Regions from separate parts of the Streptomyces sp. NPDC015131 genome, predicted to be linked through region 2. Evidence: riboswitches for the same ligand, from Rfam matches in the RefSeq annotation. Region 2 holds a riboswitch; each other region holds the start of a gene.
The links. Region 2 has a riboswitch for thiamine pyrophosphate ahead of ACF08D_RS30320 (thiamine ABC transporter substrate binding subunit). Riboswitches for the same ligand answer to the same signal wherever they lie in the genome.
Positions count from the first base shown of each region.

Region 1: it holds a riboswitch for thiamine pyrophosphate, as region 2 does, so the genes downstream of both, thiO (glycine oxidase ThiO) here and ACF08D_RS30320 (thiamine ABC transporter substrate binding subunit) in region 2, are expected to answer to the same signal.
Region 3: it holds a riboswitch for thiamine pyrophosphate, as region 2 does, so the genes downstream of both, thiC (phosphomethylpyrimidine synthase ThiC) here and ACF08D_RS30320 (thiamine ABC transporter substrate binding subunit) in region 2, are expected to answer to the same signal.

Region 1 covers NZ_JBIBVB010000002.1:327,877-338,154, reverse strand. The annotation lists gene ACF08D_RS06900 (trp operon leader peptide) at 1-33, opposite strand, end outside; gene ACF08D_RS06895 (class II 3-deoxy-7-phosphoheptulonate synthase) at 137-1,489, shown strand; gene ACF08D_RS06890 (bacterioferritin-associated ferredoxin) at 1,695-1,961, shown strand; gene bfr (bacterioferritin) at 1,996-2,475, opposite strand; gene ACF08D_RS06880 (sulfite oxidase-like oxidoreductase) at 2,633-3,265, shown strand; gene ACF08D_RS06875 (DUF4396 domain-containing protein) at 3,282-3,803, opposite strand; gene ACF08D_RS06870 (deoxyribonuclease IV) at 3,883-4,737, opposite strand; gene pknB (Stk1 family PASTA domain-containing Ser/Thr kinase) at 4,743-6,692, opposite strand; gene ACF08D_RS06860 (thiazole synthase) at 6,816-7,610, opposite strand; gene thiS (sulfur carrier protein ThiS) at 7,614-7,814, opposite strand; gene thiO (glycine oxidase ThiO) at 7,811-8,992, opposite strand; TPP riboswitch at 8,990-9,103, opposite strand; gene ACF08D_RS06845 (NAD(P)/FAD-dependent oxidoreductase) at 9,245-10,278, shown strand, end outside.
Region 2 covers NZ_JBIBVB010000009.1:107,007-117,284, forward strand. The annotation lists gene ACF08D_RS30285 (serine hydrolase domain-containing protein) at 1-941, shown strand, start outside; gene ACF08D_RS30290 (glycosyltransferase family 4 protein) at 938-2,062, opposite strand; gene ACF08D_RS30295 (glycosyltransferase 87 family protein) at 1,996-3,144, opposite strand; partial or broken gene ACF08D_RS30300 (sensor histidine kinase) at 3,287-4,482, shown strand; gene ACF08D_RS30305 (response regulator) at 4,476-5,144, shown strand; gene ACF08D_RS30310 (ABC transporter ATP-binding protein) at 5,184-6,200, opposite strand; gene ACF08D_RS30315 (ABC transporter permease) at 6,203-7,807, opposite strand; gene ACF08D_RS30320 (thiamine ABC transporter substrate binding subunit) at 7,894-8,991, opposite strand; TPP riboswitch at 9,069-9,189, opposite strand; gene rlmN (23S rRNA (adenine(2503)-C(2))-methyltransferase RlmN) at 9,219-10,278, opposite strand, start outside.
Region 3 covers NZ_JBIBVB010000005.1:518,018-528,295, forward strand. The annotation lists gene ACF08D_RS22530 (IclR family transcriptional regulator) at 1-703, shown strand, start outside; gene ACF08D_RS22535 (SsgA family sporulation/cell division regulator) at 853-1,287, shown strand; gene ACF08D_RS22540 (YibE/F family protein) at 1,426-2,769, opposite strand; TPP riboswitch at 2,841-2,975, shown strand; gene thiC (phosphomethylpyrimidine synthase ThiC) at 2,969-4,750, shown strand; gene ACF08D_RS22550 (hypothetical protein) at 4,920-5,750, opposite strand; gene ACF08D_RS22555 (metallophosphoesterase) at 5,911-7,020, opposite strand; gene ACF08D_RS22560 (LacI family DNA-binding transcriptional regulator) at 7,236-8,342, opposite strand; gene hisC (histidinol-phosphate transaminase) at 8,856-9,938, shown strand; gene ACF08D_RS22570 (cyclophilin-like fold protein) at 10,118-10,278, opposite strand, start outside.

The DNA.
Region 1 (10,278 bases), on a different contig from region 2:
CCACCACCAGTTCTGGGTCGAGTGCGCGAACATGGGCGGCACCCTACCCCAGAAACTCCCCGAAACCGCAAGATTCTTCGTCTCATCAGGTGAGCGCCCAGATGGACGGCCGGGAACACCCCGTAAGGTTGTGCACGTGACCGTGAACGCTAAGTCCACCGACACCGGTGGCAACACCTGGCGAGACCTTCCCGCGGCGCAGCAGCCCGAGTACCCCGATGCCGAGGCTCTGCGCGATGTGATCGCGGACCTCGAGTCGTATCCGCCGCTCGTCTTCGCGGGCGAGTGCGACCAGCTGCGCGCCCGGATGGGAGCCGTCGCCAGGGGCGAGGCGTTCCTGCTCCAGGGCGGCGACTGCGCCGAGGCGTTCGACGGAGTGTCCGCCGACCACATCCGCAACAAGCTCAAGACCCTGCTCCAGATGGGCGCCGTGCTGACGTACGCCGCCTCCGTCCCCGTCGTGAAGGTGGGGCGGATCGCCGGCCAGTACTCCAAGCCGCGCTCCAAGCCGACCGAGACCCGCGACGGGGTGACGCTGCCGACGTACCGCGGCGACTCCGTCAACGGCTTCGCCTTCACCGAGGAGGCGCGGGTCCCGGACCCGGAGCGGCTCAAGCGCATGTACCAGGCGTCCGCCTCGACGCTGAACCTGGTGCGCGCCTTCACCACCGGTGGCTACGCCGACCTGCGCCAGGTGCACGCCTGGAACCAGGACTTCGTGAAGTCGTCGCCGTCGGGGCAGCGCTACGAGCAGCTGGCGCGGGAGATCGACAACGCGCTGAACTTCATGCACGCCTGCGGCACCGACCCGGCCGAGTTCCGCACGGTCGAGTTCTACGCCTCGCACGAGGCGCTGCTGCTGGACTACGAGACGGCGCTGACCCGCGTCGACTCCCGGACGGGCCGGCTGTACGACACCTCGGGCCACATGGTCTGGATCGGTGAGCGCACCCGCCAGCTGGACGGGGCGCACATCGAGTTCGCGTCCCGGATCCGCAACCCGATCGGCATCAAGCTGGGCCCCACGACCACGGTCGACGAGGCGCTGACGTACATCGACCGCCTGGACCCGGACCGCGAGCCGGGCCGGCTGACCTTCATCGTCCGCATGGGCGCCGACAAGGTCCGCGACAAGCTCCCCGAGCTGGTCGAGAAGGTCACCGCCTCGGGCGCCACCGTCGCCTGGGTGACCGACCCGATGCACGGCAACACCTTCGAGGCGGCCTCCGGCCACAAGACGCGCCGTTTCGACGACGTGCTCGACGAGGTCAAGGGCTTCTTCGAGGTGCACAAGGCGCTGGGTACGCACCCGGGCGGCATCCACGTGGAGCTGACCGGCGACGACGTCACCGAGTGCGTGGGCGGCGGTCACGAGATCTTCGTGGACGACCTGCACCAGCGGTACGAGACCGCCTGCGACCCCCGGCTGAACCGCAGCCAGTCGCTGGACCTGGCGTTCCTGGTGGCGGAGATGTACCGCGACCAGTGACCGGGCGGCAGGCCCGGCACCGCCCCGACCTGTGATCTTCACAGGTGAGGGGCCGGAACGCACCGATGGGGCGTGGATCTGTGATCCGCGCCCCATCGGCATGAGCCGGGCTTTTGCCCGTCCTCCGCTACGGGTAAGGTTAGGTTAGCCTCACCGATCAAGGGCGGGGTCTTTCACATCCGATCCCGTCGATCGCCGCAGGGAGGTGAGCCGCGTGTACGTCTGCTCGTGCTTCGGTGTCACCGAGAAGCAGGTCAAGGAACACGCGGACGCCGGCGCCTGCACGCCCCGCCAGATCGCCTCCGCCTGCAAGGCCGGCACGGACTGCGGTTCGTGTGTGCGCCGCATCCAGGCGATCCTGGGCCGCGGCAACTGCCCCCGGCGCGATCTCGTGGACCAGGGCATGCCGGCGCTCGCGGGCGCCGAGGCCATGGACGCCGCGGACGTACTGGAGCTTCCGGAAGCCGCCTGAACCGGGCCCTGCCGGGGATCCGCCCGGCCGCCGGTCAGCTGTCCGGCTGCTCGATCAGCTGGGCGATGTACAGCGCCTCACCGAGCTTGTCGACCAGTTCCAGCTGGGTGTCGAGGTAGTCGATGTGGTGCTCCTCGTCCGCCAGGATCGACTCGAAGATGTTCGCGGACGTGATGTCGCCCTTGGCCCGCATGACCTCGATCCCGCGCCGGAGCCGGTCGATGGCCTCGACCTCCACCTCCCGGTCCGCCCGGAACATCTCCGTCACCGTCTGGCCGACCCGCACATGGAACAGCCGCTGGTAGTTCGGCAGGCCGTCGAGGAAGAGGATGCGGTCGGTCAGGACCTCGGCGTGCTTCATCTCGTCGAACGATTCCGCACGGGTGTACTTGGCGAGCTTCGTCCACCCGAAGTTCTCCTGCATCTTCGCGTGCAGGAAGTATTGGTTGATCGCCGTCAGCTCGGCGGTCAGCTGCTCGTTGAGGAACTCGATGACCTCGGGGTCGCCCTGCATCGCAGAGGCTCCTTCCGCGCGTGTGAAAGGGGCAGATGCCGCGCATCCTCGCACCGTGACGAGGGAGCGTCCAGTAAGTGCACGCTTAGTAGTAGTTGCCCGAATCTGCCTCGTGGCCTGGTCATGACCACCCTTCCCCGTCTGTCACCATTGAGTCATGGGTCAGCCAGGGATCGGGGAACACCGGGCAGCAGGGGAGTCCGAGCTTCCGCCGGGACAGCGCCTCCAGCGCGGCTGGCCGGTCACCCACTACGGCCCGGTCCCCAAGTTCCGGCCCGAGCGCTGGGAGTTCAGGGTCTTCGGGGCGACCGCCGACGGCGACAAGCACTGCTGGAACCACGAGCAGTTCTCGGCCCTGCCGTTCTCCACCGTCGTGGCCGATCTGCACTGTGTGACGAAGTACAGCATGCTGGGGGCCGAATGGGGCGGGGTCCCCGCCCGTACGGTCCTGGAGCTGGCGCCGCCGGCCGACGACGTCACGCATGTGATGGTCTGGGCGGAGTACGGCTTCAGCGCCAATATGCGGCTCTCCGACTTCGCCTCGGACCGCACCATCTTCGCCACCCACAAGGACGGCGAGCTGCTCACCGCCGAGCACGGCTTCCCGCTCCGCCTGGTGGTGCCCCACCTGTACGCCTGGAAGGGGCCGAAGTGGGTCCGGGGCGTGGAGTACATGAAGGCCGACCGGCGGGGCTTCTGGGAGGAGCGCGGGTACCACAACATCGGTGACCCGTGGACGGAGCAGCGGTACTCGTACCAGGAGGAGCCGGGGGACGGCCCGGAGTTCTGACGCTCCTCTCCCGGTGTCAGTGGTGGTACTGGTGCACCACCGCATGGCCCTTGCCGCGGCCGATCATCCACTTGTTGACCGGTGTGGTGATCACGAACGCGGCTCCCAGCGCGATGGCCAGCGCCCCCCAGAAGAACGCGTCGGTGAGATGGGAGTCCATCGCGCCCGGCCACAGGGCGAGCACCCCGTTGTCGATCAGCTCCATCACGGCGATGGACAGCGTGTCGGCGGCCAGGGCCACCCGGAAGGCGGTGCGGAAGCCGACGCCTGCCGTGAGGATGGAGCGCAGGGTGAGGGCGTAGCCGAAGAAGAAGGCCAGCGCGATGGCGAGGGCCATGGTGGGGGCGTTGCCCCAGCCCAGGGCCGTGCCGATGACCATGCCCAGGACCTCGCCGATGGCGCAGCCGGTCAGGCAGTGCAGGGTGGCCCGGGCGGCCATGGACCAGCCGGCCCCGCCGGAGCCGTGCCGGTGCTCGGGGCCGGGCGCGTGCTCGTGGTCGTGGTGGGTCTGGTGCTGAGCGTGGTCGCCGTGCTGCATGAGAACCCCCGTCGTCGGGTGGGCCGGTTCCGTTCACCGTCTTCCGGTGTCGGAACCATATACCCCCATGGGGTATTCCTCAGCTCTCCCGGAGCTTCTTCAGCCGTTCGATGTCGGCCGCATGGCCCTCCTTGCCGCCGGGCGTCTCGATGACCAGCGGCACGCCCTCCGTCGCCGGGTGGCGCATCAGCTCGCGGAACGCGTCCTCGCCGATGTGGCCCGCGCCGATGTTGGCGTGCCGGTCCTTGTGGGCGCCCACCACGTCCATGGAGTCATTGGCGTGGATGAGCTTCAGCCGCCCCTCGCCGACCGTGCCCACCAGGAGGTCCAGCGTCTGCCGGACGCCGTGCTCGCCGGTCAGGTCGTGACCGGCCGCGAAGATGTGGCAGGTGTCCAGGCAGATCCCGAGCTTCGGATGGGCGTCCAGAGCCTCGAAGTACGGGCCGAAGTCCCAGGTGCGGGAGCAGAGCGAGGCGCCCTGCCCGGCGGTGGACTCCAGCAGCAGATACGGATCGTCCTCGTGCGTCAGCTCGTCCAGCAGCGGCAGCATGTGCGTGCGCACCTGGGCCAGGGCCTCCGCGCGGGGGCGGCCCCCGGTGGCCGAACCGGTGTGGACCACCACGCCCAGTGCCCCGATCTCCCGGGCGCGGCGCAGCGAGTGGCGCAGGGACGCCACGGAGAACTCCACGGTCGCCGCGCTGTGCGAACCGAAGTTGATCAGGTAGGGGGCGTGGACGTACACCGGTGTGCCGGAGGCCGCGCACTGCTCCCGGAACAGCTCGTCCTGGGCCGGGTTGCCGGCGGGGGTGGCCCAGCCGCGCGGGTTGGCGACGAAGACCTGGACGGTCTCGGCGCCGATGTCCCGCGCGTACGGGAGACCGGTCCTGGCCAGCCCGCCGGCGACGGGGACATGGCTGCCGACGAGATTCCGCATCTGCTCTACAGTCCCTTGGTCCTGATCGTGACGGTGCTGCCCTCGGGTGCCCGCTCGCCGCCCTCGACCGACTGCTCGGCCACGGTGTCACCGAGGAAGGGGAACTTCTTCTCGACCTCGACGGTGAAGCCCGCGTCCTCCAGCTCACGCGTGGCGTCGTCCACCTTCTTCCCGGTGACGTCCGGGACCTCGACGGTCCGCGGGCCCTTGGAGACGGTGAGCGTGATCGTGTCGCCCTTGGCGGCCTCCCGGCCTTCGGCCGGCGACTGGGCGGCCACGGTCCCCGCGTCCTCGGAGGAGTGGACCCGCGCCGGGGCCACCTTCACGGTGAGCCCGGCCTCCTCCAGCGCACGGGTGGCGTCCTCGACGCTGTCGCCGGTGACACCGGGTACGTCGACGGGGGCGCCCTTGCTGACGACCAGGGCGACGGCGGTGTCGGGGCGGCGCCCGGCGCCCGCACCGGGGTCGGAGCTGATGACGGTGCCCGGCCCGGACTCCTGGCTGAACGCCCGGGTGACCTTGCCGGCGGCGAGCCCGGCCCGGGCCAGCTCGCGCTTGGCGTCGGCGAGCGCCAGGCCCTTGAGGTTGGGGACCTTCACGATCTCGGGACCCCGGGAGACGGTGAGGGTGACGGCGTCATTGCCCCGGATCCGCTCCCCGGGCGCCGGGTCGGCGGCCATCACCGTGCCCCGCTTGTAGGCGGTGCTGAAGTCGCGCTCGACGCCCTTGACCTCCAGGCCGGCGTCGGTGAGGCGCTTCTCCGCCTCGGCCTGGGTCTGCCCCAGCACGGTCGGCACCCGGGTGAACTGCCCCGAGTTGATGTACCAGACACCGCCGCCGGCCCCGAGGACCAGCAGCACGGCCACCACCGCCGCGAGCACGCCGCGGCGGGCGCCCAGAAGGACCGGCAGGGCAGGCCGGCCGGGCGCCGCACGCCCGGGGCCCGGCGCGGGCTGCGGGGGCATGGCCAGCCGGCTGGTGCGCTCGACCCCGTCGCCGGCGCCCGTGCCGGGGCGGGGCCGCGCCAGGACGCTGGTCGGCTCCTCGGGGCCGGTGCTCTCGCCCCCGCCTCCGGTGCGGGCCCCCGGGGGCAGCAGGTCCAGCTGGTCGTCGCCGAGCGCCGCGCGGGCCTCCCGGGTCAGGGCGAGGAGCGCCACCGCGTCGTACGGGCGCACCTCGGGGTTGCGCGCGGTGGCGCCCGCCACCAGCTCGTCCAGCTCGATCGCCAGGCCCGGGGCGGCGGCGGAGGGCGGCGGGACGTCGGTGTTCAGATGCTGGTACAGGACCTGGGCGGGAGTGTCGCCCGCGTGCGGCTTGGCGCCGGTCAGCATCTCGTACAGCACGACACCGCAGGCGTACACGTCGGCCCGGGTGTCGGCGGTGCCGTCCTCGATCTGCTCGGGCGCCAGGTAGGAGACGGTGCCGAGGACCGAGCCGGTGGTGTGGGTGGCGGCCCCGACGGCGCGGACCAGCCCGAAGTCGGCGACCTTGACCCGGCCGTCGTCCCCTATCAGCACGTTCTCCGGCTTCATGTCGCGGTGGACGAACCCGGCGCGGTGCGCGGCGCCCAGCGCGGCGAGCACCGGCTCCAGGATGTCGAGCGCCGCCCGGGGCTGGAGCGCCCCGCGCTCGCGCAGCACGTCCCGCAGGGTGCAGCCGGCGACGTACTCCATCGCCAGGTACACGTACTCCCCGTCGGCGCCCTGGTCGAACACACCGACCACATTGGGGTGCGACAGATGGGCCACGGACTTGGCCTCGCGGATGAACCGCTCCACGAACGTCGCGTCGGTCGCGAGGGCGGGGTGCATCACCTTCAGGGCGAGCAGCCGGTCCAGCCGGGTGTCGACGGCCCGGTAGACCGTGGCCATGCCACCGACGGCGATGCGCTCGTCGACCCGGTAGCGGCCGTCGAGCAGGCGGCCGACGAGGGGGTCGTGCAGGGTCGTATCCACCCGCCCGAGTCTACGAGCCCGCACCGACACCCCCGCCGCCCCGTCCCCACCCCGGGGCCGGTCCGGGACCGGCCTGTGACACGGCGCGGCGCCCGTCCCCCCGCGACGGGCGCCGCGCCGGGCTCAGAACGCCGGGCGCTCCGGGTCCAGGACCGCCCGGCCCTCCACCGGGGACGACGCCTCGGCGAAGTGGCGGCGGGGGATGCGCCCCGCCCGGTGTGCCAGCCGTCCCGCCTCCACCGCGTGCCGCATCGCCTCCGCCATCAGCACCGGCTCCTGCGCCCGGGTCACCGCCGACGCCAGCATCACCGCCGCGCACCCCAGCTCCATCGCCAGCGCCGCGTCGGACGCCGTGCCCGCGCCCGCGTCCAGGATCACCGGCACGCGCGCGTGCTCGGTGATCAGCTGGAAGTTGTGCGGGTTGCGGATGCCGAGGCCGGAGCCGATGGGCGAGCCCAGCGGCATGATCGCCGCGCACCCGGCGTCCTCCAGCTTCCGGGCCAGCACGGGGTCGTCGTTGGTGTACGGCAGGACCGTGAACCCGTCGTCGACCAGGGTCTCGGCCGCGTCCAGCAGCTCGATCGGGTCGGGCAGCAGGGTCCGCTCGTCGGCGACGACCTCCAGCTTGATCCAGTCCGTGCCGAGCGCCTCCCGCGCGAGCCGGGCCGTCAGCACGGCCTCGCCGGCGGTGAAGCAGCCCGCCGTGTTGGGCAGGACGCGGATGCCGAGGGAGTCGAGGACGGACAGGACGGAGCCCTGCACGGTGGGATCGAGGCGGCGCATCGCGACGGTGGTCAGCTCGGTGCCGCTGGCGGCCAGGGAGCGCTCCAGCACGTCGAGGCTGGGTGCCCCGCCCGTGCCCATGATCAGCCGGGAGTCGAAGGTGGTCCCGGCGATGGTCAGACGGTCGTCCGCCATGGTTCAGCCTCCCTGTACGGCGGTGAGGACCTCGACCCGGTCGCCCTCGCCGAGCCGGGTCCCGGCCCACTGGCCGCGCGGGACGACGGTCTCGTTGACGGCGGCGGCGACCCCGGACGTCGCCGAGGTGAGCGTGGCCACCAGGGCGTCCAGGGTGGTGGGGCCGGCGAGCTGTCGGGCCTCGCCGTTGACGGAGACGTTCATGACACTCCTGCGGGAGAGAGGGAGGGGGCGCCGGCGGCGGACCGGAAGCGGCCGGGGGCGAAGGCGCGGGCCTCCGCGGGCAGCTCCCCGGTGGTCAGGACGGTGGCCATCACCTCGCCCGTGACCGGGGTCAGCAGCACCCCGTTGCGGTAGTGCCCGGTCGCCAGGTGCAGTCCCGGCAGCCGGGTGGGGCCGAGCAGGGGCGCGTTGTCGGGGGAGCCGGGCCGCAGACCCGCGCGGGTCTCGGTCAGTGCCAGCTCGGTGATGCCCGGCACCAGCTCGTGCGCGTCGCGCAGCAGCTCGTACACCCCGCCCGCGGTGACCGTGGTGTCCCAGCCCAGCTCCTCGCTGGTGGCGCCGACGACCAGCTCGCCGTTCTCGCGCGGCACCAGGTACACCTGGCCGCCGCGCACGACCGCCCGGACCGTACGGCTCAGGAAGGGGGCGTACGCGGCGGGCACCGACAGCCGCAGCACCTGACCCTTGACCGGGCGGACCGGCGGCAGCACGTCCCGCGGGACGCCGTCGAGCCGGCCGCTCAGGCTGCCGGCCGCCAGCACCACCTGGGCGGCGCCCAGCTCGGTGCCGTCCTCCAGCACCGCCCCGGCCGCCCGGTCGCCGGCCACCAGGAGACGCCGCGCCCAGGCACGGTGCAGGACCACCCCGGCGCGCTCGCAGGCGGCCAGCAGGGCGGCCGCCAGCCGCCGCGGGTCGACCTGGTGGTCGCCGTCGACCCGGAGCCCGCCCCGCACGCCGGGCGCCAGCATCGGCTCCAGGCGGCGGCACTCGCGGCCGGTCAGCCACTCCGAGGCCAGCCCGGAGCGCTGCTGCAGGGCGTGCAGCTCCCGCAGGTGGGCCCGGTCGTCGGCGTCCAGGGCCACGGCGAGCGTGCCGCACGCGCGGTAGCCGGTGCCGACGCCGCCGGACGCGTCCTCCAGCTCGGCGACGAAGTCCGGGTAGCGGCGGGCCGACTCCAGGTTGAGCCCGAGGAGCGTCTCCTCGCCGTAGTGCAGTTCGGTGACGGCGGCGAGCATGCCCGCGGCGACCTGCGCGGCCCCGCCGCCCGGTTCGGGGTCGGCCAGCGCGACCCGCAGGCCGCGCTGCGCCGCCCGCCAGGCCGTGACCAGGCCGATGATTCCGCCCCCGACGACGAGGACGTCTGACGTACGTGGATGCATGGGCGTCCAGCCCCTCCCTTCGCCGGCATGACCCGGATCAGGTTCGTACGGTCGGAGGCCGTCCCAGCCTCCCTCTCAGCCCGGTGCGTCCGGGCTCCCGCGTGTGCTCTGCGGTGGCCAGACTAACCCCACCCCCCGGCCCGCAGTAAGGGAGCTTCACCCCGGCGCCCCCGCTCGGCGAACGAGGCTGGGTGGAACAGCTCCCTTCCTGACAAAGCGTCAGCTGCGTAAGGTGGGCGGGTGAACGAGCGGATGCAAGCAGAGCGGCGCGTCGTCGTCGTCGGCGCCGGCATGGCGGGTGTGCAGACGGCCGTGGCGCTGCGCGAGAAGGGCTTCACCGGCCCCGTGCGCGTGATCGGCGCCGAACCGCACCAGCCGTACGACCGGCCCCCGTTGTCCAAGGCGGTCCTCCTCGGTACGGCGGAGGGGTCGGCCTTCGACGTCGACTTCGAGGCCCTCGGCATCGAACTGCGCCTGGGCGTCGAGGTGACCGCGCTGCGCCCCGGCGACCACGAGCTGGACACCGAGGCCGGGCCCGTCCCGTACGACGTGCTGGTCGTCGCCACCGGGGCCCGGCCCGTCGCACTGCCCGGCGCCGGGGGCGTTCCCGGCGTCCACCTGCTGCGCACCCTCGACGACGCCGAGCGGCTGCGCCCGGTGCTGGCCGGGAAGCGGGACGTGGTGGTGGTCGGCGCGGGCTGGATCGGCGCCGAGTTCACCACCGCCGCCCGGGAGGCCGGCTGCGCCGTCACGGTCGTCGAGGCCGCGGACCGCCCGCTCGCCGGGGCGCTGCCCGGCGAGGTCGCCGCGCCGATGGCCGCCTGGTACGAGGAGAGCGGCGCGCGGCTGCTGACCCACGCGCGCGTGGGTCACGTCGAGGCGGGCGAGGTCGCCCTGGAGGACGGCCGGCTGCTGCCCGCCGACGCCGTGGTCGTCGGCATCGGCGCCCGGCCCGCCACCGGGTGGCTGGCCGGCTCCGGGGTCGCCCTCGGCCCGGAGGGCGCGATCGTCGCGGACGACCGGCTGCGCACGTCCGCGCCCGACGTGTACGCCGTGGGCGACTGCGCCTCCTTCCCGTCCGCCCGCTACGGCGAGCGGCTGCTGGTGCACCACTGGGACAACGCCCTCCAGGGGCCCCGGACGGTGGCCGCCGCCGTGGTGGGCGAGGCGCCCCCGCCGTACGACCCGGTGCCGTACTTCTGGTCGGAGCAGTTCGGCCGGTTCGTGCAGTACGCGGGCCACCACGCGGGCGCCGACACCATGGTCCGGCGGGGCGACCCGGCCGA
Region 2 (10,278 bases):
TGGCCGACGTGGAGTCCGGCCGCCCGCCGCGGCCCGGCGACCACATGCGGCTGGCCAGTGTCTCCAAGGCGTACAGCGGCGCGGTCGCCCTCCAGCTGGTGGAGCGCGGGAAGCTGCGGCTCGACGACACCATCGGCACGCGCCTGCCCCGACTGCCGCGCGCCTGGCACAAGGTGACGCTGCGACAACTGCTGCAGCACACCAGCGGCCTGCCGGACTACACGGAGAGCCCCGAGTTCCAGCAGGCGCTGCTGTCCGACCCGCGCCGGGAGTTCGACCCGCGCCGGCTGATGGACTTCGTCGCCGACGAGCCCCTGATGTTCCGGCCCGGTTCCCGCTTCCGCTACGACAACTCCGACAACATCGTGGTCGCCCTGATGACCGAGGCGGTGACGGGCACCCCGTACGAGGAGCTGCTGCGCCGCCTCGTGTACCGGCCGCTGGACCTGCGCCGGACCAGCCTGCCGCGCGGCTACCTGCTCCCCCGTCCCTACCTGCACGGGTACGACACCGAACCGGGCCGGCCGCCCGAGGACGTCAGCACCACGTTCGGCGCCTCGTCGGTCTGGGCCTCGGGCGGCATCGTCGCCACCCCGGCGGACCTCAACACCTTCATGCGCGCCTACGCGGGCGACCGGCTCCTCTCCCCGGCAGTCCGCAAGCAGCAGACGGTCTGGGTCAACGGCTCCTCGGGCCCGCCCGGACCGGGCCGCAACCAGGCGGGCCTGGCACTGTTCCGGTACACCACCCGCTGCGGTGTGGTGCACGGCCACACGGGCAACTTCTTCGGCTACACCCAGTTCGCCGCCACCACCCCCGACGGCCGGCGGTCGGTCACCGTCTCGATCACCACCCAGACCAACGAGACCACCAAACCGGCGCTGCTGAAGCGGCTGCGGGCCGTCGAGGAGGACTTCGTCTGCGCCCTGCTGAAGCGCTAACGCGGCGCCCCGGGATCCAGCAGCCCGGCGAGGGTGTCGTACGCGCGGTCCCAGGTCCAGGCGTGCCGCACCCAGTCGCGGCCCCGGCCGCCCATGAGGCGGGCGGCCGGGCGGTCCGCCAGCAGCTCCACCAGCCGGGCGGCGACGACACGGGTGTCCCGGCCGTCCACGACACGACCGGTCTCGCCGTCGCGTACGGCGTCCGGCGCGCCGCCCGAGGCGCCGGCGAGGACCGGCAGGCCGGCCGCTGCCGCCTCCAGGTAGACGATGCCGAGGCCCTCCACCTCCAGGCCGCCCCTGCGGGTGCGGCAGGGCATGGCGAAGACGTCGGCGGCGGCGTAGACGTCCGGCATCGCGCTGTGCGGCCGTCCGCCCGCGAAGTCCACCGAGCCGGTGACACCGTGCTCGGCGGCCAGGCGCCGCAGCCTCCTCTCGTACGGGCCCGAGCCCACGAGCAGCAGCCGGGTGCCCGGCACGCGCGCGTGGACCCGGGGCAGGGCCCGTATCAGGGTGTCCTGGCCCTTGCGGGGCACCAGCCGGGCGGCGCACAGCACGACGGGCGGGGCGTCCGGGCCGGGGCGGCGGTCCGGGACCCCGGGCCGGAACGCGCCGGCGTCCACCCCGGGGACGAGCCGCTCCAGCCGGGCCCCGGGGCCGAGCGCGGCGGCGATGGGCGCCCGGGTGGCGGCGGTCAGGAAGGTGACGGCGTCCACGCCCGCGCCGACGCGGCGCAGCAGCCCCCGGGCGCCGGGCGTGCGGGCCCACCAGACCTCGTGGCCGTGGGTGGTGGCGACCAGCCGCCGCACCCCCGCCTCGCGCCGCAGCCGGCCGGCCATCAGCCCGAGGGGCGCGGCGGCGCCGAACCAGACGGTGTCGCAGCCGTGGGCGCGGGCGAGGGCGACCGCCCGGCCGGTGGCGCCGGGCGTGGGCAGCAGCATCCGGGTCCGGTCGCGGACGACGGGGTACGGCAGGGCGGCGTCGTGCGCGGCGGCGCCCGGCTCCGCCGAGGTGTACACCACGACCCGGCCGGGCGGGAAGCGGTCGGTCAGGGCCTTCACGAACGTCTCGATGCCTCCCTGGCGGGGCGGGAAGTCGTTGGTGACCACGAGCGTGCGGTGCATGGGAGCCCCCTGAGGCAGACGAGCAGGACGAAGGGGTGGACGAGGTAGCCGAAGCGGCTGGCCGGCATCAGCGCGACGGCGAGGGTCAGCCCGAGCGCGAGCCGGCGGGCCGCCTCCGGCACCGTCCGGGGTGGGCGCAGGACCAGGGACGCGGCCAGCAGGACGGCGCTCACCGCGAGCAGCCCGGCCGCGGCGACGGTGCCGCCGGGCACGTGCGCGGCGAGGAGCCGGCCGGGGAAGGGGCTGGCGGCGGGCGACGTGGTGCCGGTGAGGCCCAGCGGGAAGGCCAGCACGTGCTCGCGGAAGGCCGAGGGGGCGGCCACCGCCGCGGGCAGCACGGCGCCGCCCGCGACCGCCGCGGCCACGCCCGCGCACCGCCAGGGCGCCCCCGCCGCCCCGCGCCGGCCCCCGCCCCCGGTGTGCGGGGCGCCGCGGGTGGCGGCCAGCAGGGCGACGGCGACCGGCAGCGCGGGCCACGCCGTCCACTTGAGGGCCGCCGCCGCGCCCAGGGCGAGGCCCGCCCCGCCCGCGCGGCCCCGTCCGGCGAGGGCGAGGCCCAGGCACATCAGCCCGGCCACGGGCAGGTCGACACCGCCCACGGCGAGCGGGAGGGCGACCAGCGGGCAGGCCGCGACCGGGGCGAGCAGCCGGGGCGGGACGGTCTTCGCCGCGGCCAGTGCCCCGACGAGCACGGCGCCCGTCCACCACCGGGGGTCGCCGGGCAGCGCCCCGATGACCGCCATCCCCGGCAGGTACGGGTTGTAGTCGGCGAGCCCGGCCGGTTCGGCGGCGTACGGCACCCCGGTCGCCCTCAGCAGGGCGCCCGACCGTTCGACGACGGCCGTCTCCAGCTGGCCCCGCCCGGTGGCGACGAGCAGCAGCAGCGGTACGGCCACCGCGCCCAGCAGGGCCGCGGCGCAGGCCGCCCGGCGGCGGGGCGCGAGCAGCGCCGCTGCCGTGTAGCCGCAGGCCGCCGCGGTGCCCCACACCCGGTGCGGGGCGAGGTCCGACACGGCGGCCAGTACGGCGGCGACCGCGGCGCAGCCGCCCCAGACGGCCCGTGCCGCCCTCGTTCTGATCATGCCGTCGAGGCTAGGAATTCCCGGACTCCCGGGCGTCGTACGGCGATCCGGTCTTCCGGCTCCACCCGTGGCATGAGGTCCGGCGCGGGGATCAACCCGTGCTCCGACGCGCGCGGCGCGGGCACCCGGGACAATCGGAACCATGAACGTGCTCGTCCGAACCGTCCGCGGGGCGGTGGCCTCCCCCGCCTACCCCTGGGTCAGCGGGGCCGCCCTCACCGGCCTGACGGTCCTTGAACTGGCCCTGTTCCCGGGGTCGGTGTGGGTGGCGGGCGCGATCCTGGTGTCGTCGGCGTCGCTGATGTGGCGCCGGGCGCGCCCCGAGGTGGCGCTGCTGACGGTGGCCGCCGCGTTCGTCGGCTTCGGCGCCCATCTGAGCCTGTACCTGGTGACGATGGTGAGCGGGCTGGCGGGGTTCTACACGCTGGGCAGGCACCGGGTGCAGCATCCGGCGGTGCTGGTGGGTGCCGGGGCGCTGGCGTCGCTGGGGGTGAACCTGGTGCACATCCAGAAGTGGGCGGGCCTGCCGCCGGCGGGCAACCCGGCGCCGGCCGTGGCGGACCGGTTCGACCGGGGCCTGTACGCCGAGACGCTGCTGCTGACGGTGGTGGTGCTGGGCGCGGTGTGCGCCGGGGACGCGGTACGCGCGCGTGAGGAGGCGCGGGACGAACGGGCCGCCGCGCAGGAGCGGCTGCTCGCGATGGAGCGGCGGCAGGCGGCGGAGGCGGAACGGGCGGCGATAGCGCGGGAGTTGCACGACGTGGTGGCGCACTCGGTGTCGATGATCGCGGTGCAGGCGGAGAGCGCGACGTACACCACGCCCGGCCTGTCGCCGCAGGCGCGGGAGGCGCTCCAGCAGATCGCGGGCACGGCCCGGGCGTCGATGACCGAACTGCGCCGCCTGCTGGGGGTGTTGCGCACCCGGCCGGACGACCGGGCGGCGACGGCGCCGCAGCCGACGCTGGCGGGGCTGGAGGAGCTGGTGGAGCAGCACCGGGCGGTGGGCGGGCGGGCCGTTCTGCGGGTGTGCGGGACGCGGGTCGCGCTGCCGGCCGGGTGGGAGCTGTCGGCGTACCGCATCGTCCAGGAGGCGCTGACCAATGTGCGGCGCCATGCGCCGGGGGCGCGCACGGAGGTGGTGGTGGAGTACGGGGCGGACCGGCTGACGCTGTGCGTCGCGGACGACGGGCCGGGGCCGCCCGGCCCCCGTGCCGGGGAGGGGGACGGCGCGGGGCACGGTCTGGCCGGGATGCGGGAGCGTGCCGCGCTGCTCGGCGGGTGCGGACCGGGCCGGGGCCGGGCGGGGGTTTCGTGGTGCGGGCGGAGCTGCCGTGGTGATCCGGGCGATCGTCGCCGACGACCAGGCGGTCGTCCGCACCGGGTTCGTGAACCTGCTGGCGACGCAGGACGACATCGAGGTGGTGGGCGAGGCGGCGGACGGGGCGGAGGCGGTCCGGGTGGCCGCCGAGCAGCGGCCGGACGTGGCGCTGCTGGACATCCGGATGCCGCACAGGGACGGCATCTCGGCGGCCCGCGAGATCCTCGCCGCGCCGGGCGGCGCGACCCGGGTGCTGATGCTGACGACGTTCGACCTGGACGAGTACGTGTACGACGCGCTGGTGGCGGGGGCGAGCGGGTTCCTGCTGAAGGACGCCACGTTCCCGGAGCTGCTGCACGCGGTACGGGTGGTGGCGCGGGGCGACGCGCTGCTGGCGCCGGGGGTGACGCGGCGGCTGGTCGCCGAGTTCGCCCGGCAGCGGGCGGGGGTGCTGCCGCCGCGGCCGGTGGACGGTCTGACGGCGCGGGAGGCCGAGGTGCTGGTGCTGATCGCGCGGGGCCTGTCGAACGCGGAGATCGCGGACGCGCTGACCATCACCGATCACACCGTGAAGACCCACATCAACCGGCTGTTCGCCAAGATGGGCCTGCGCGACCGGGCGCAGGCGGTGATCCTGGCGTACGAGCTGGGGCTGGTCCTGCCGGGCGGGCGACCGGGCTGACGCACCGGCGCATCCGGCGTACCCCCGTGCCGCCCACCGTCAGTCCAGGACCACGACCTCGTCCGGGGCGAAGGTCACCCCGATGACCGCGCCCACCTCGGGCGCGTCGCGCAGGGCGCACTCGGCCTCCAGGGGCGGGCCGGTCTCCGGGCGGAGCCGTACCGCCACGTGGTGGCCGCGGAAGGTGCGGCCCTCGACCGTGCACCGCAGCCCTTCGGCGGGGTCGCCGAGCCGTACACCGGCGGGGCGCACCAGGAGGCGGGCGGCGCCCTGGGCGGATCCGGCGGGCACCGGGACCTTGCCCCACGCGGTGTCGGCCGCCTCGCCGGTCACCGTCGCCGCGACCACGTTGTCGAAGCCGAGGAACCGGGCGACGAACTCGGAGGCGGGGCGCTGCCACACCTCCAGCGGCGTACCGCTCTGGGCGATGCGGCCGTCGCGCATCACCACGACCCGGTCGGCGAGCGCGAACGCCTCGCCCTGGTCGTGGGTGACGGCCAGCACGGTGGTGCCGAGCCGCCCGAACAGCTGCCGCAGCTCGACCACGAGCCGCTCCCGCAGCCCCCGGTCGAGCTGGCCGAGCGGTTCGTCGAGCATCAGCAGCCGGGGGCTGGGGGCGAGCGCGCGGGCGAGGGCGACGCGCTGCTGCTCGCCGCCGGACAGGGCGGCGACGGCCCGCCGTTCGGCGCCGGGCAGGCCGACGAGGTCCAGCAGCTCGGCGACCCGGGCGGCCCGCTCCCGGCGGGACGCGCCGCGCATGCGCAACCCGAAGGCGACGTTGCCACCGGCGTCGTGCTGCGGGAACAGCTGGTGGTCCTGGAACATCAGCCCGACGCCGCGCCGGTGCACGGGCACGCCCGCCTGGTCGGCGCCGTCGAGCAGGACCCGCCCGGAGTCCACCGGCTGGAGCCCGGCCACCACCCGCAGCAGGGTCGACTTGCCGCTGCCGCTGGGCCCGAGGACGCACACGGTCTCGTGGTCGGCGACGTCCAGGGACACTGCGTCCAGGGCCGTCCGGGTGCCGAAGCGTACGGTGACGCCGGTCAGGGCGAGCATGGTCACAGCTCCCCGGGGCGGTCGGTACGGATGCGTTCGAGGAGCAGCAGGGACACCGCGCACACCACCATCAGGATCGTCGAGAGGGCCATCGCCTGGCCGTAGTTGAGGTCGCCGGGGCGGCCGAGGAGCCGGGCGACGGCGACCGGCAGGGTCGGGTTGTCGGGGCGGGCGATGAAGACGGTCGCCCCGAACTCGCCGAGGGACACCGCGAACGCGAACCCGGCCGCGACCAGCAGCGCCCGCCGCACCAGCGGCAGGTCCACCTCGCGCCACACCCGCCACGGCGAGGCGCCGAGCACCGCGGCGGCCTCGCGCAGCCGGGCGTCCACCGCGCGCAGCACCGGCAGCATGGTCCGTACGACGAAGGGGACGCCGACCAGGGCCTGGGCGAGCGGCACCAGGATCCACGACGAGCGCAGGTCCAGCGGCGGCTCGTCCAGGGTGATCAGGAAGCCGAAGCCGACGGTGACGGCGGACACCCCGAGCGGCAGCATCAGCAGGGCGTCGAAGCCCCGCACCACCTTCCCGGCGCGCCGGGTGAGGGCCGCCGCGGCGAGGCCGCCGATCACCAGGGCGATCGCGGTGGCGGCCAGGGCGTACTGGAGGGAGTTGCCGATGGCCTCGACGGGCGGGACGAGGAAGGTGCCGCCGCTCGCGCCGGCGTCCTGGAGGGCCCGGTAGTAGCCGAGCCCGCCGCCGAAGGAGCGCTGGACGAGCACCGCGAGCGGCAGCAGGAGCAGCAGCACCACGGTGAGCAGGACGCCGCCGAGCAGCGCCCACTGCCCGGCTCCGCGCGGCGGGCGGGCGGTGAGCGCCGGGTCGACCAGCCGCAGCGCGGTCTCCCGCCGGCGTACCGTCCGGGCGTGGACGGCGAGGATGGCGCCGACGGCGGCGAACTGGACCAGCGTCAGCACCGCGGCGGTCGGCAGGTCGAGGAGCTGCGCGGTCTGCCGGTAGATCTCCGACTCCAGCGTCCGGTAGGCGGGCCCGCCGAGGATCTGCACGATGCCGAAGGAGGTGTACGTGAAGAGGAAGACCATCAGCGCGGCGGCGGCCACGGCGGGGCCGAGCGCGGGCAGGGTCACCCGCCGCCAGGCGCCGAGCCGGGACGCGCCGAGGACCCGGGCGGCCTCCTCCTGCCGGGGGTCGAGCTGCGCCCACAGGCCGCCGACCGTGCGGACGACGACGGCGTAGTTGAAGAAGACGTGCGCGAGGAGGATGGCCCACACGGTGGTGTCGAGCCGGACGCCCCACAGGTCGTCGAGCAGGCCGCCCCGGCCGAGGACAGCGAGGAACGCGGTGCCGGCGACGACGGTCGGCAGGACGAACGGCACGGTGACGACCGCCCGGAGGACCTGCTTGCCGGGGAAGGCGAAGCGGGCGAAGACATACGCCCCGGGGAGCGCGATCAGCAGGGTGAGCGCGGTGGAGGCGAGCGCCTGCCAGGTGGTGAACCACAGCACGTCCAGGATGTCCGGTCGGCCGAGGACCTCCCCGAGCCGCCCGAACTGCCAGGCCCCGTCCTCGGCGCGCAGCCCGCGGCCGGTGATGGCGGCGACGGGGTAGGCGAAGAAGACGGCGAAGAACGCCACGGGCAGGGCCATCAGCCCGGCCCGCAGCGCGCCGCCGCGGGCCCCGGTCCGGCCGGTGCCGGACCGGGGGGCGGTGGGCCGGGCCGTTGCGGGCCGGGTCACTTCAGGACGAGCGGGGTCCATGCCTGGATCCACCCGTCGCGCTTCTGGGCGATCTTCCCGGCGGCGACGGTGTACGGGTCGGCCACCGTGACGCCGTGCCGGGTGAACAGCTCGGGCAGGACGGCGTCCTTCGCGACGGGGTTCACGAACATCTGGAGCGGCATGTCCTCCTGGAACTTCTTGCCGATCAGGAAGTCGATCAGGGCCTTGCCGCCGTCGGGGTTCTTCGCCCCGGTCAGCAGGCCCGCGAACTCGGTCTGGCGGAAGCAGGTGCCGGTGGCCACACCGGTCGGCGCCACGGTGGGCCGCGGGTCGGCGTACAGCACCTCGACGGGCGGGCTGGAGGCGTACGACACGACGAGCGGCCGGTCGCCGCCCGCCTTCCGGCCGCCGGCGGAGCCGGAGAACTCCTGGTTGTAGGCCAGCTCCCAGCTGTCGACGACCTTCACGCCGTTGCCCTTGAGCTTCTTCCAGTAGTCCTGCCAGCCGTCGTCGCCGTACCGGGCGGCGGTACCGAGCAGGAAGCCGAGGCCGGGCGAGGAGCGCTCGGGGTTCTCGACGACGAGGAGGTCCTTGTAGGCGGGCTTCGCGAGGTCGTCGAAGGTCTTCGGCGGCGCCAGCTTCTTGTCCGCGAAGTACTTCTTGTCGTAGTTGACGCAGATGTCGCCGGTGTCGACGGGGGTCACCCGGTGCTCGCCCTTGTCGAGCTGCACGGCGTCGGGGACCCGCTCCAGGCCCTTGGCCTCGTACGGCTCGAACAGGCCGTTGTCCAGCGCGCGGGACAGCAGGGTGTTGTCGACGCCGAAGAAGACGTCGCCCTGCGGGGCGCCCTTGGTGAGGATCGCCTTGTTGACGGCCTCGCCGGCGTCGCCGCTCTTGAGGACCTTGACGGTGTAGCCGGTCTGCCGGGTGAACTCCTTCAGGACGGCCGGGGAGGCGTTGAAGGAGTCGTGGCTGACGAGCGTCACGGTCTTCGGCTTCTTCGCGCCGCCGTCGCCGCCGGCCGAGCCGGAGTCACCGCCGCAGGCGGTGAGCGTGGTGACGCCCAGCGCGGCGGCGAGGGCGCCGACCGCGATCTTCGTGGTGGTGCTCACTGATGTTCCTCCTGGGTGTGACCAGGAAGAGACGCGGCCCTGCCCACCGGATCCGTCCGGCGGGCAGGGCGCAACAGCTCGAGTAACGACCGAACTTCCTACCCAGAATGACCTGGGCGAGGTTCAGAGGGTCTGCGGCCCGCGTGCTGCACGCGGCGACCGCACTCTCAGCGCTGTGGCGCTCCCCTGTCGGAATATGCAGGTGTGTTCGAGCCCAGAGTACAAGCTCACCTCTCGGCGGCCGCCAGCTGTCCACAGGCGCCGTCGATCTCCTGCCCGCGGGTGTCACGGACGGTGACCGGGACGCCATGGGAGGCGATGGCCTCCACGAACGCCTTCTCGTCCTCGGGGCGGGACGCGGTCCACTTGGAGCCGGGCGTCGGGTTGAGCGGGATCAGGTTGACGTGGACGCGCTTGCCCTTGAGCAGCCGGCCCAGGAGGTCGCCGCGCCATGCCTGGTCGTTGATGTCGCGGATCAGGGCGTACTCGATGGAGACGCGGCGGCCCGACTTCTCGGCGTACTCCCAGGCGGCGTCCAGCACCTCGCGGACCTTCCAGCGGGTGTTCACCGGCACGAGGGTGTCGCGCAGCTCGTCGTCGGGGGCGTGCAGCGAGACGGCGAGGCGGCACTTGAAGCCCTCGTCGGCGAAGCGCAGCATGGCCGGGACGAGGCCGACGGTGGAGACGGTGATGCCGCGCTGCGACAGCCCGAGCCCGTCCGGCTCGGGGTCGGTGAGGCGGCGGATCGCGCCGACGACCCGCTTGTAGTTGGCGAGCGGCTCGCCCATGCCCATGAAGACGATGTTGGACAGCCGCGCCGGGCCGCCCGGCACTTCGCCGTCCCGCAGGGCGCGCATGCCGTCCACGATCTGGTGCACGATCTCGGCCGTCGACAGGTTCCGGTCGAGGCCGGCCTGGCCGGTGGCGCAGAACGGGCAGTTCATGCCGCAGCCCGCCTGCGAGGAGATGCACATGGTGACCCGGTCGGGATACCGCATCAGCACCGACTCGACCAGCGTCCCGTCGTGCAGCCGCCACAGCGTCTTGCGGGTGGTGTCGTCGTCGCACGAGATGTGCCGGACGACCGACATCAGGTCGGGCAGCAGCTCGCCCGCCAGCTTCTCCCGGGACGCGGCGGGGATGTCCGTCCACTGCGCCGGGTCGTGCGCGTACCGCGCGAAGTAGTGCTGGGAGAGCTGCTTGGCGCGGAACGGCTTCTCACCGATCGCGGCGACGGCCTCCTTGCGCTCGGCGGGCGTCAGGTCGGCGAGGTGGCGCGGCGGCTTC
Region 3 (10,278 bases), on a different contig from region 2:
GGGGTCGCACGCCGACGGCGCGCCCGCCAAGCAACTGGCCCGGGAGGCGGGGCTGCCGCTGCCGACCGCGTACCACCTGCTGCGCACCCTCACCCACGAGGGCTATCTGCGCCGGGAGGGCGGGGTGTTCGTCCTCGGTGACGCGGTGGAGCGGCTGGTGCGCGGCGGAGCACTGCAGAATCGTCGCAGCAAGATCGAGAGCTCGCTGGCGCACTGGCGCGACACCCTCGGTGTGCCGGTGTACTTCGCCGTCTACCGCGACGGGGAGATCGAGATCGTCTCCGTGTCCGACACGCCCGGGGCACCCGCCGTCGACGAGTGGGCCGACTTCCGTGCGACGGGCCATGCCCACGCCATCGGCCAGTGCCTGCTGAGCCAGCTCGACGAGCCCGCCCGCCAGGACCACCTGGACCGCCATCCGGTGCGGCCGATCACGCCGTACACCGTCCGTGACGAGGGGGCGCTGCTCGGCCGGCTCAGCAGGCTCAGGGGCGCCGACCAGGTGCGACCTGTGGTGGAGCGGCAGGAATACGCGCTCGGCACGGTCTGCGCGGCCATCCCCCTCTCGGCGGGTTCCGCCGCCGCGACCTTGGCCATTTCCGTGCCCTCCTGCCAGGAGCACCGGTTGCTGCCCACGGTGGACCGGCTGCGCCGGGAGGTGGGGAACCTCGTCAACTCGGTTGCGTTGTCTATCAGTATCTGAAAAATCACTCCTTGTGATCCTGTAGTGCGTACAGGACGATTGCGTCAAGAGGCCGGCACGGATCATTACCGGCCGATTTACCCGCCGCTTTTCTCACCGATCTTCATCAGCCGTTGTTCACCACTGCTTTCAGCCATTGCGGGGTACAGATGCGCGAGTCGGTTCAAGCCGAGGTCCTGATGAGCTTCGTCGTCTCGGAGGAGCTCTCCTTCCGGATTCCGGTCGAGCTGGGGTACGAGACGAGAGATCCGTTCGCCGTCCGGATGACGTTTCACCTGCCGGGTGACGCGCCGGTGACCTGGGCCTTCGGCAGGGAGTTGCTGCTCGACGGCATCAACGGGCCCTCCGGCGACGGCGATGTGCACATCGCGCCCACCGGCCCCGAGGACCTCGCCGACGTCAGCATCCGGCTCCAGGTCGGGGCCGACCGGGCGCTGTTCCGGTCGAGCGCGCCGCCCCTCGTGGCCTTCCTCGACCGTACGGACAAGCTGGTGCCGCTGGGGCAGGAGCGGGCGCTCGGTGACTTCGAGGACTACCTGGAGGAGGCCCTGGGCCGGATCCTCGCCGAGGAGAACGCCGGCTGAGACGGGTGCGCGGTGGACGGCGCCGGGCACGTGGCGGGTGGCGGGCGCGTGACGGGTGCCGGGCGCGTGACGGGTGCCCGGCGCGTGACGGGTGGCGGGCCGGGTCCTTCGGGCGGCCGGTTCTCCTCGTACCGCGGGCTACTTCTTGCGCCGCCGGCCCCTGCCGCCGCGTACCGGAGCCGGTGCCGCCCGGTCCGGCCGGTCGGCCGAGACCACCAGGGCGGCCAGCGCGGTGGTGACCGGCACCGAGGCCACGAGGCCGATCGACCCCACGAGGGTCCGTACGATCTCCTCCGCGACCAGCTCGCTGTTGGCGACCGTCCCCACACTGCTCTGCGCGATCGAGAAGAGCAGCAGCAGGGGCAGCGCCGCGCCCGCGTAGGCGAGGACGAGGGTGTTCACCACCGAGGCGATGTGGTCGCGGCCGATCCGGATACCGGCGCGGTACAGGGCGCGCGGCCCCATGGTGGGGTCCGCCTGGCGCAGCTCCCACACCGCCGAGGTCTGCGTCACCGTCACGTCGTCCAGGACACCGAGCGAACCGATGATGACCCCGGCCAGCAGCAGGCCGGACATGTCGATGTTCGGGTACAGGCCGTGGATGAGGCCCGTGTTGTCGTCGGTGTTGCCGGTGAGTGAGGCCCAGTCGATGAACAGCGAGCCGAGCAGCCCGATCAGCAGCAGCGAGATCAGCGTCCCGAGCACGGCCACCGAGGTGCGCGCCGTCAGGCCGTGACAGCTGTAGAGCGCGATCAGCATGATGGCGCTCGATCCGACCACCGCCACCAGCAGCGGGTTCGAGCCCTGGAGGATGGCGGGCAGGATGAACAGCGTCAGGACGGCGAAGCTCACCGTGAGCGCCACCAGGGCCATCACCCCGCGCATCCGTCCCACGGCCACCACCGCCAGCGCGAAGATGCCCGCGAGCAGCAGCATCGGCACCTTGCGGTTCACATCGGTGACCGAGTACTGGAGGTCGCGGGGGGCGTCGGGCGCGTAGGCCACCACCACTCCTTGGCCCTCCTCCAGCTGGCGGGGGGCGTCGGGCTGGACGACCTCGACGAAGGTGCGGCCCTTGTCCTTGCCGGTGGTGACCTCCACCGTGGCCTTGGCGCACTGCCCCTGCTGGGCGTTGACCGCCTCGCGCCCCTCGGGGGTGGTCGTGTCGCCGGTCGGCGGGACCTGCGCGGCGTTGACGTCCTTGCAGTCGACCCGGTCGACCCGGACCACCGTGCCCTGCTCGGTCTGCCGGTCGAAGCCGACCCCGGTGCGCTCGTGGGCCGGTGCGCCACCGGGCCAGAGGACGGCGAGCCCCACCAGGACGGCCGTGGCGAAGGGGATCAGGACCGCGGCGATGACCTTGCGCAGGTGCCGGGAGACCGGCGCGGCGGGGCCATGACTGTGGACGTGCGCATGGGCATGGTTCGGCGTATGACCATGTGCCTGTCCGGTCGGCTCGGGGGGCTGCTGCGAAGAAGTCACCGACCGATCATCGCAAGAACGGCAGGGGCCCTCTGTTCAGCGTGGCCGGGAGGGCGCTAGCGTGGTGGCACATTTGTACACGCGGGAGCTCGGAGCACCGGGCTGAGAGGGCGCTGACATCCGTACGAGGGGTACGGAGACCGCTGCGTCGACCGCCGAACCTGTTACCGGGTAATGCCGGCGTAGGGAGTAGGTCACGATGACCGTTCAGGACGCACGCACGCCTGCCTCGAACCAGAACGACGAGGCCGGGAAGTCCATCGGATGGCATAAGGGGTACGTCGAGGGCTCGCGCCCCGACCTCCGGGTGCCGGTCCGCAAGGTGCACCTCACCAACGGCAAGGACGTGACGCTGTACGACACGTCCGGGCCGTACACCGACCCGAACGTCGAGACCGACGTCCGCCGTGGTCTGCCCCCGCTCCGGGAGAACTGGATCATCGGGCGGGGGGACACGGAGGAGTACGCGGGCCGTCCGGTCCGCCCCGAGGACGACGGGATCAAGCACACCTCGCCGCGCGGCGGGCTGCGCAACCTCGACGCCGTGTTCCCCGGCCGCCCGCGCCAGCCGCGCCGGGGCCGGGACGGCCAGGCGGTGACGCAGCTCGCCTACGCCCGCCGGGGCGAGGTCACACCGGAGATGGAGTACGTCGCGCTCCGCGAGAACGTCTCCCCCGAGGTGGTGCGCGAGGAGATCGCGGCCGGCCGCGCGGTCCTGCCGGCGAACGTCAACCACCCGGAGATCGAGCCGATGATCATCGGCAAGCGGTTCCTGGTGAAGGTCAACGCCAACATCGGCAACTCGGCGGTCACCTCCTCGATCGAGGAGGAGGTGGAGAAGATGACCTGGGCGACCCGCTGGGGTGCCGACACGGTCATGGACCTCTCCACCGGCCGCAACATCCACACCACCCGTGAATGGGTGCTGCGCAACTCCCCCGTGCCGATCGGCACCGTGCCGCTGTACCAGGCCCTGGAGAAGGTCGACGGCAAGGCCGAGGAGCTGACCTGGGACATCTACAAGGACACGGTCATCGAGCAGGCCGAGCAGGGCGTGGACTACATGACCGTCCACGCCGGTGTGCTGCTGCGGTATGTGCCGCTGACCGCCCGCCGCAAGACCGGCATCGTCTCCCGGGGCGGCTCGATCATGGCCGCGTGGTGCCTGGCGCACCACAAGGAGTCGTTCCTCTACGAGAACTTCGATGAGCTGTGCGAGATCCTCGCCGCGTACGACGTGACGTACTCGCTCGGCGACGGGCTGCGGCCCGGTTCGATCGCGGACGCCAACGACGAGGCGCAGTTCGCCGAGCTGCGGACGCTCGGTGAGCTGAACCAGATCGCCAAGCGGCACCACGTCCAGACCATGATCGAGGGCCCGGGGCACGTCCCCATGCACAAGATCAAGGAGAACATCGACCTCCAGCAGGAGATCTGCGAGGAGGCGCCGTTCTACACGCTCGGCCCGCTGACCACCGATGTGGCCCCGGCCTACGACCACATCACCTCGGGCATCGGCGCGGCCATGATCGCCTGGTGGGGCACCGCGATGCTCTGCTACGTCACGCCCAAGGAACACCTGGGTCTGCCGAACCGGGACGATGTGAAGACCGGCGTCATCACGTACAAGATCGCCGCGCACGCCGCGGACCTGGCGAAGGGGCACCCGGGCGCACAGGAGTGGGACGACGCCCTGTCGGACGCCCGGTTCGAGTTCCGCTGGGAGGACCAGTTCAACCTGGCGCTGGACCCGGACACGGCGCGGGAGTTCCACGACGAGACGCTTCCGGCGGAGCCCGCCAAGACGGCGCACTTCTGCTCGATGTGCGGCCCGAAGTTCTGCTCGATGAAGATCTCGCAGGACATCCGGCGGGAGCACGGGGGCGACCTCAAGGAGCAGGAGATCGAGGCCGGGATGGCGGAGAAGTCCGCGGAGTTCGCCGCGGCCGGCAACCGGGTCTATCTGCCGATGGCGGACTGAACCACATCCGTCCGCGAGGGCTGTTTCACGTGAAACATGCGTTCGTTCCACGTGAAACAGCCCGGACCGCGCGGCGGGACCCCGCGGGCGAGTCGGCTGGGATCTCGTGGGCGAGCCGGCCGGGATCCCGTGGGCGGGCCGGCCGGCAGGGGGCCCGCAGCTGCGGGCCCTAGTCCGGTTGGGGTTCGGGGTCCGGCCGGTGCTCGGGGCCGCCGAAGTCCGGGCTGGTGAAGTCCGGACTGGTGAACGCCGGGCGGGGCCGTGCCTCGCCCTCGCTGGGGCTGGAGAACTCCGGGCCGCTGTAGCCCACCTTCGGGAGCCGGCCGAAGTGGCGCGGCGGGGCCGCCGGATGGGGGTCCGCTTCCGGGTCCGCCAGGGCCTCGCGCAGGAACGGCAGGATGCCCCGCTCCAGCAGGGCGTGCCGCCATGCCTCCCGCGCCCGGGCCACTTCGTCGGGCAGGTCACCGCCCGGCTCCTGGGCCGGGACCTGGGTGGCACTGTTGCGGCGGGCCGCGATCAGCAGCCCGATCGCGGCGGCCAGGATGCTCGCCGCCGTCACGGCCCCGAAGAACCAGCCGGCCGCCAGCAGCGAGTCCGCGAACGCGGGGGGCGGGTCCAGCGCCTTCAGCACGTATCCGACGAGCAGGAAGATGACCGCCGCCGTGCCCGCGAGCACCGGTGCCAGGACGGTGACGACCACACCGGCGCCGGCTCCCGGACCGCCCACCTCGTCGGGTGGGCCGAGCACGGAGTCGATGACCCCCACGGGTCTGCGGGCGTCGGCGCGCACGGTGACGAAGTGGTCGTACTCCGCGGCGGCCGCCGCGGCGATCAGCGCTGTCGCGTTGAGGGCCATGGTGCGCAGTTGCTCGGTGTTGAGCCGCTGCCCGATCCCGGCGAGATCCGGACGGTCGTGCGCGGTGCGCAGCGCCTCGTCGAGGATGCGCTCGTACTCGGCGCGGTCCTCGGTCAGCAGGTGCGGAGCGCTTTTCATGTGCATCCCCCGATGCTCCGTGGGGCCCTGTCTACCCGTGTGGAACGGGCAGTCGGGCAGAAACGGAGGAGAGCCTGCTACGGAAGTACCGATGGTAGAGGTGCCGCGGCAAGGGGTGACAGAGGATTTCCGGAAATCGACGTGCCCGACTGCGCTGCGTCACGCTCTAGTCGGGCAGCGGGAGCTGGACGACCAGCAGCTTTCCGGCCATGGTCACTCCGCCGTCCATCGCGATGGCCAGCCCGTCCGCGTAGACGTGAGGACCCTCCACCGAGGGGCCGCCGCCGTCCTCGCCGTCCTCGGAGCCGACTTCGCCCAGGAGGTAGGGGATCGGGCTGTGGCCGTGGACGATGCGCTCACCGCCGTAGGCCGCGAGCAGCTCCCGGACCGCCGTGGAGCCGCCGTCGTCCCGGAAGGCGAACCGCTTGGTCAGCTTCCGGAACAGGTCCCAGCACTCGTCGGCGTCGTTGCGGGTGAGGATCTCGTGGACCGTGTCGTTGACGTCCTCGACGGTGGAGCCGTAGTCCAGGTAGGCGGTGGTGTCGGAGTGCACCAGGAGGTGGCCGTCCTCCTCCACCACGGCGTCGAGCCGGGACATCCACTGGAGGTGGACGTCCTGGAGGCGGTCCATGTCGCTCTTCTGACCGCCGTTGAGCAGCCAGGCAGCCTGGAAGGTGGCCGTCCCCGCGCCGGAGTTGACCGGGGTGTCCGCGAACCGCTTGGCCCCGATGAGCAGCAGTTCGTGATTGCCCATCAGCGCCTTGCAGTAGCCGCCGGCGGCGGCGGCCTCGGCGGACAGCCGCATGACCAGGTCGATGACGCCGATCCCGTCGGGGCCCCGGTCGGTGAAGTCGCCGAGGAACCACAGCCGGGCGTTGCCGGCGGCCCAGTGACCCTCGGAGTCGATCAGCCCCTGCTGGTGCAGGGCGGCGAGCAGTTCGTCCAGGTAGCCATGGACATCGCCCACCACGTACAGCGGGCCGGGGCCGCCCTCGGCGGCGGGAGCGGCGGCCGGCACCTGCTCGGGGGCGCTCTGCTCGGGGTCGACGGTCACCTGGACGGTGTCCCCGCGGTTGATCACCGGCAGGTCGCGCTCGGTCGGCGTGTAGCCCTCCGGCAGCTCGCCCTCGGGGAACGCGTTCCCCGGGTGGGCGGCGTGCACGGAATGACTCTGCACGGGCACCTGGGCGTACGGCGGTACGCGGAAGTCGCGCAACGTCGCCGTCCGCACCACGGGTCCTTGACCGGCCCCCTGAGTCATCGACCCCTCCACCACCGTCGCGACGCCCTACACCTGGCGGACCGGCCTGGTCGGGGCGGTCCGCGGTGTCGTCCGCCCATCATAGGAATGAGCGTTGTGCTCTGTGACGCACCAGGGGTGGTGAATCCGGGTGCTCCCCGGGTTCACCGGCCGATTGGCCCCCAATTGGGGAATTTTGCCCGTGGGCTTGACCGGAGGCGGTACCGGTCGCCCCCGGCGTCACACCCCGGTCACTGCTGTGACGGGGACCGGGGCGGGCTGACGGTCGTCCGCGGGGGCCGCCGCTGCGAGGACGTCCGGACGATCAGCTCGGTCGGTATCACCTGCTCGACGGGCCGGTCGGCGTCGATGCCCTCGATCGCGTCGATCAGGAGCTGGACGACCGCGGTGCCGATCCGGCGCGGCTTGAGGGAGAGGGTGGTGATGGGCGGTTCCGTGGCGGCGTACACGGTCGACTCGCTGCAGCACACCAGCAGCAGGTCGTCGGGTACGCGCAGGCCGTAGCGGCGGGCCGCCGCCAGTAGGTCGGTCCCGTTGGGGTCGAACAGCCCGTAGACCGCGTCGGGGCGGTCCGGGCGGGCCAGTAACCGGTCGGCGGCGACGGCCCCGGCACAGGGGTCGTGGGCGGGGTACGCCTCGTAGACCGGGTCCTGCCCGACGCGCTCGCACCAGTTGAGGTACGCGGTGGTGGACAGGCGGGTGTAGGTGTCGGTGGTGGTGCCGGTGAGCAGGCCGATCCGGCGGGCGCCGGCGTCGGCGAGGTGGTCGAGCAGATCGAGGACGGCGGCCTCGTGGTCGTTGTCCACCCAGGCGGTGACCGGGAGGGTGCCGGCCGGGCGGCCGTCCGAGACGACGGGCAGGCCCTGCCGGACCAGCTCGGTGACCACCGGGTCGTGGTCGGAGGGGTCGATGACGACGGTGCCGTCGAGGGCGACGTTCGACCAGACGTCATGGCGGGAGGTGGCGGGCAGGATGACCAGGGCGTAGCCGCGGGCGAGCGCGGCGGAGGTGGCGGCCCTGGCCATCTCGGCGAAGTACGCGAACTCGGTGAAGGTGAAAGGTTCATCCCCGTAGGTCGTCACGGTCAGGCCGATGAGGCCGGACTTGCCGGTACGGAGCGTGCGGGCCGCGGCCGACGGGCGATAGCCCAGCCGGTCGGCGACCTCGCGGACATGGCGGCGGGTGGCGTCCGGGAGCCGGCCCTTGCCGTTGAGCGCGTCGGAGACAGTCGTGATGGAGACCCCGGCTGCGGCGGCCACATCCCGGATGCCCGCGCGCCCTTGCCGGCTTCCCCGGGTCTGTGCCCGGCTCACCTGGTGCTTCCCTGCTGCTGTCATGGCGAGCCGATAGTAGGGCGACTGCGGGCGGTAGAGCCGTTCGCATATTCACGCGTTGACAGGCACGATTCTGCACGGTCGCCACCCCCTGATCCCCAGGGATTGCAAGGCTGTTGGGGGAAAAACCCTTTCGCCATCTGTCGTCGGCACGCATGGACCTGCCACATGGGCGCGGTTTCGGTGAGGTCTCAACTCACCTCTACGGGGGACGCGCGCCACGGCGCGAGCCAGGGGCGCGCAAATCGCGGGCGAGCGCCCCTGTTCTTACGCGGGCGGCATGAACGGTGGCACGAGAGGTGCACGGGGAGGGAGCGGAGGGGGCGCGCAGAGGGGGCGAAGGTGTGCGAAGGGTACGCGGTGGGGTGCTCCGGGGCGTATCGGTTGCGGGGGAGGCACCGGCGCGGCGCGGTCGGCCGGGGTGGCGCGGGACTGGTGGCAATCGGCCATTCGCAGCGCGGCGGAATCCTCATAGGGTGAGCAGTATTGGTGGTACGTCGGTCGAGGAGGACCCAAGTGAGCGAGACGAGCCCGAAGCTGCGCGCCGTACTGGGCGGCATCCCCACCTACAAGCCGGGCAAGCCCGCCGCGGCCGAGGGACCGGTCGCGTACAAGCTGTCCTCCAACGAGAACCCCTATCCGCCGCTGCCCGGGGTGATGGAGAGCGCGCTGGCCGCCGCCTCCGCCTTCAACCGCTACCCGGACATGGCCTGCACGGGGCTGATGAACGAACTCGCCGAGCGCTTCGGGGTGCCCGTGACGCACCTGGCCACCGGCACCGGTTCGGTGGGCGTGGCGCAGCAGCTCGTCCAGGCCACGTCCGGCCCCGGTGACGAGGTCGTCTACGCGTGGCGGTCCTTCGAGGCGTACCCGATCATCACGCAGGTCAGCGGGGCCACGCCGGTCCAGGTGCCGCTGACGCCCGGAGACGTGCACGACCTGGACGCGATGGCCGACGCGATCACCGACCGGACGCGGCTGATCTTCGTCTGCAACCCCAACAACCCCACCGGCACCGTGGTGCGCCGGGCGGAGCTGGAACGGTTCCTCGACCGGGTGCCGTCCGACGTGCTGGTGGTGCTGGACGAGGCCTACCGCGAGTTCATCCGCGACACCGAGGTGCCGGACGGGGTGGAGATCTACCGGCGGCGGCCGAACGTCGCCGTGCTGCGCACCTTCTCCAAGGCGTACGGGCTGGCCGGGCTGCGGGTCGGCTTCGCGATCGCCCATGAGCCGGTGGCGGCCGCCCTGCGCAAGACCGCCGTGCCGTTCGGTGTGAGCCAGCTCGCCCAGGACGCGGCCGTCGCCTCGCTGCGCGCGGAGGACGAGCTGCTGGGCCGGGTGGGGTCCCTGGTCTGCGAGCGGCAGCGGGTGTCCGAGGGGCTGGTGGGTCAGGGCTGGACGGTCCCGGAGACCCAGGCGAACTTCGTCTGGCTGCGGCTGGGTGAGCTGACCGTGGACTTCGCCGCCGCCTGTGAGCAGGCGGGCGTGGTGGTGCGGGCCTTCGCCGGGGAGGGCGTGCGGGTCACCATCGGCGAGTCCGAGGCGAACGACATCTTCCTGCGGGCGGCCGAGGCCTTCCGCAAGGAGCGGTTCTAGGCTCCGGCAGCTTTCCTGGAGGAGCGGTTCCAGGGCCCGGCAGCCTTCCGGGAGGAGCGGTTCCAGGGCCCGGCAGCCTTCCGGGAGGAGCGGCTCCGGGTGTCCTGCTGAGCGGGGCACGGCCTCCGGGCGGTCGCTGTGCGGGGCGCCCGCCCGGTGGGGTGTCCGGAGGACGGGTGTCAGGCCAGTTCGACGCGGATCGGGTCGCCGGAGCGGACGGTGGCGAGGACGCGGGGGTCGCCGTCCACGCGGCCCAGCACATTGCAGGGGCTCGCCAGGCGGCACTCGTCGCCGCGCGAGATCGGGGTGGGGCCGTAGGGGAGGGCCAGCGCGTCGCCCT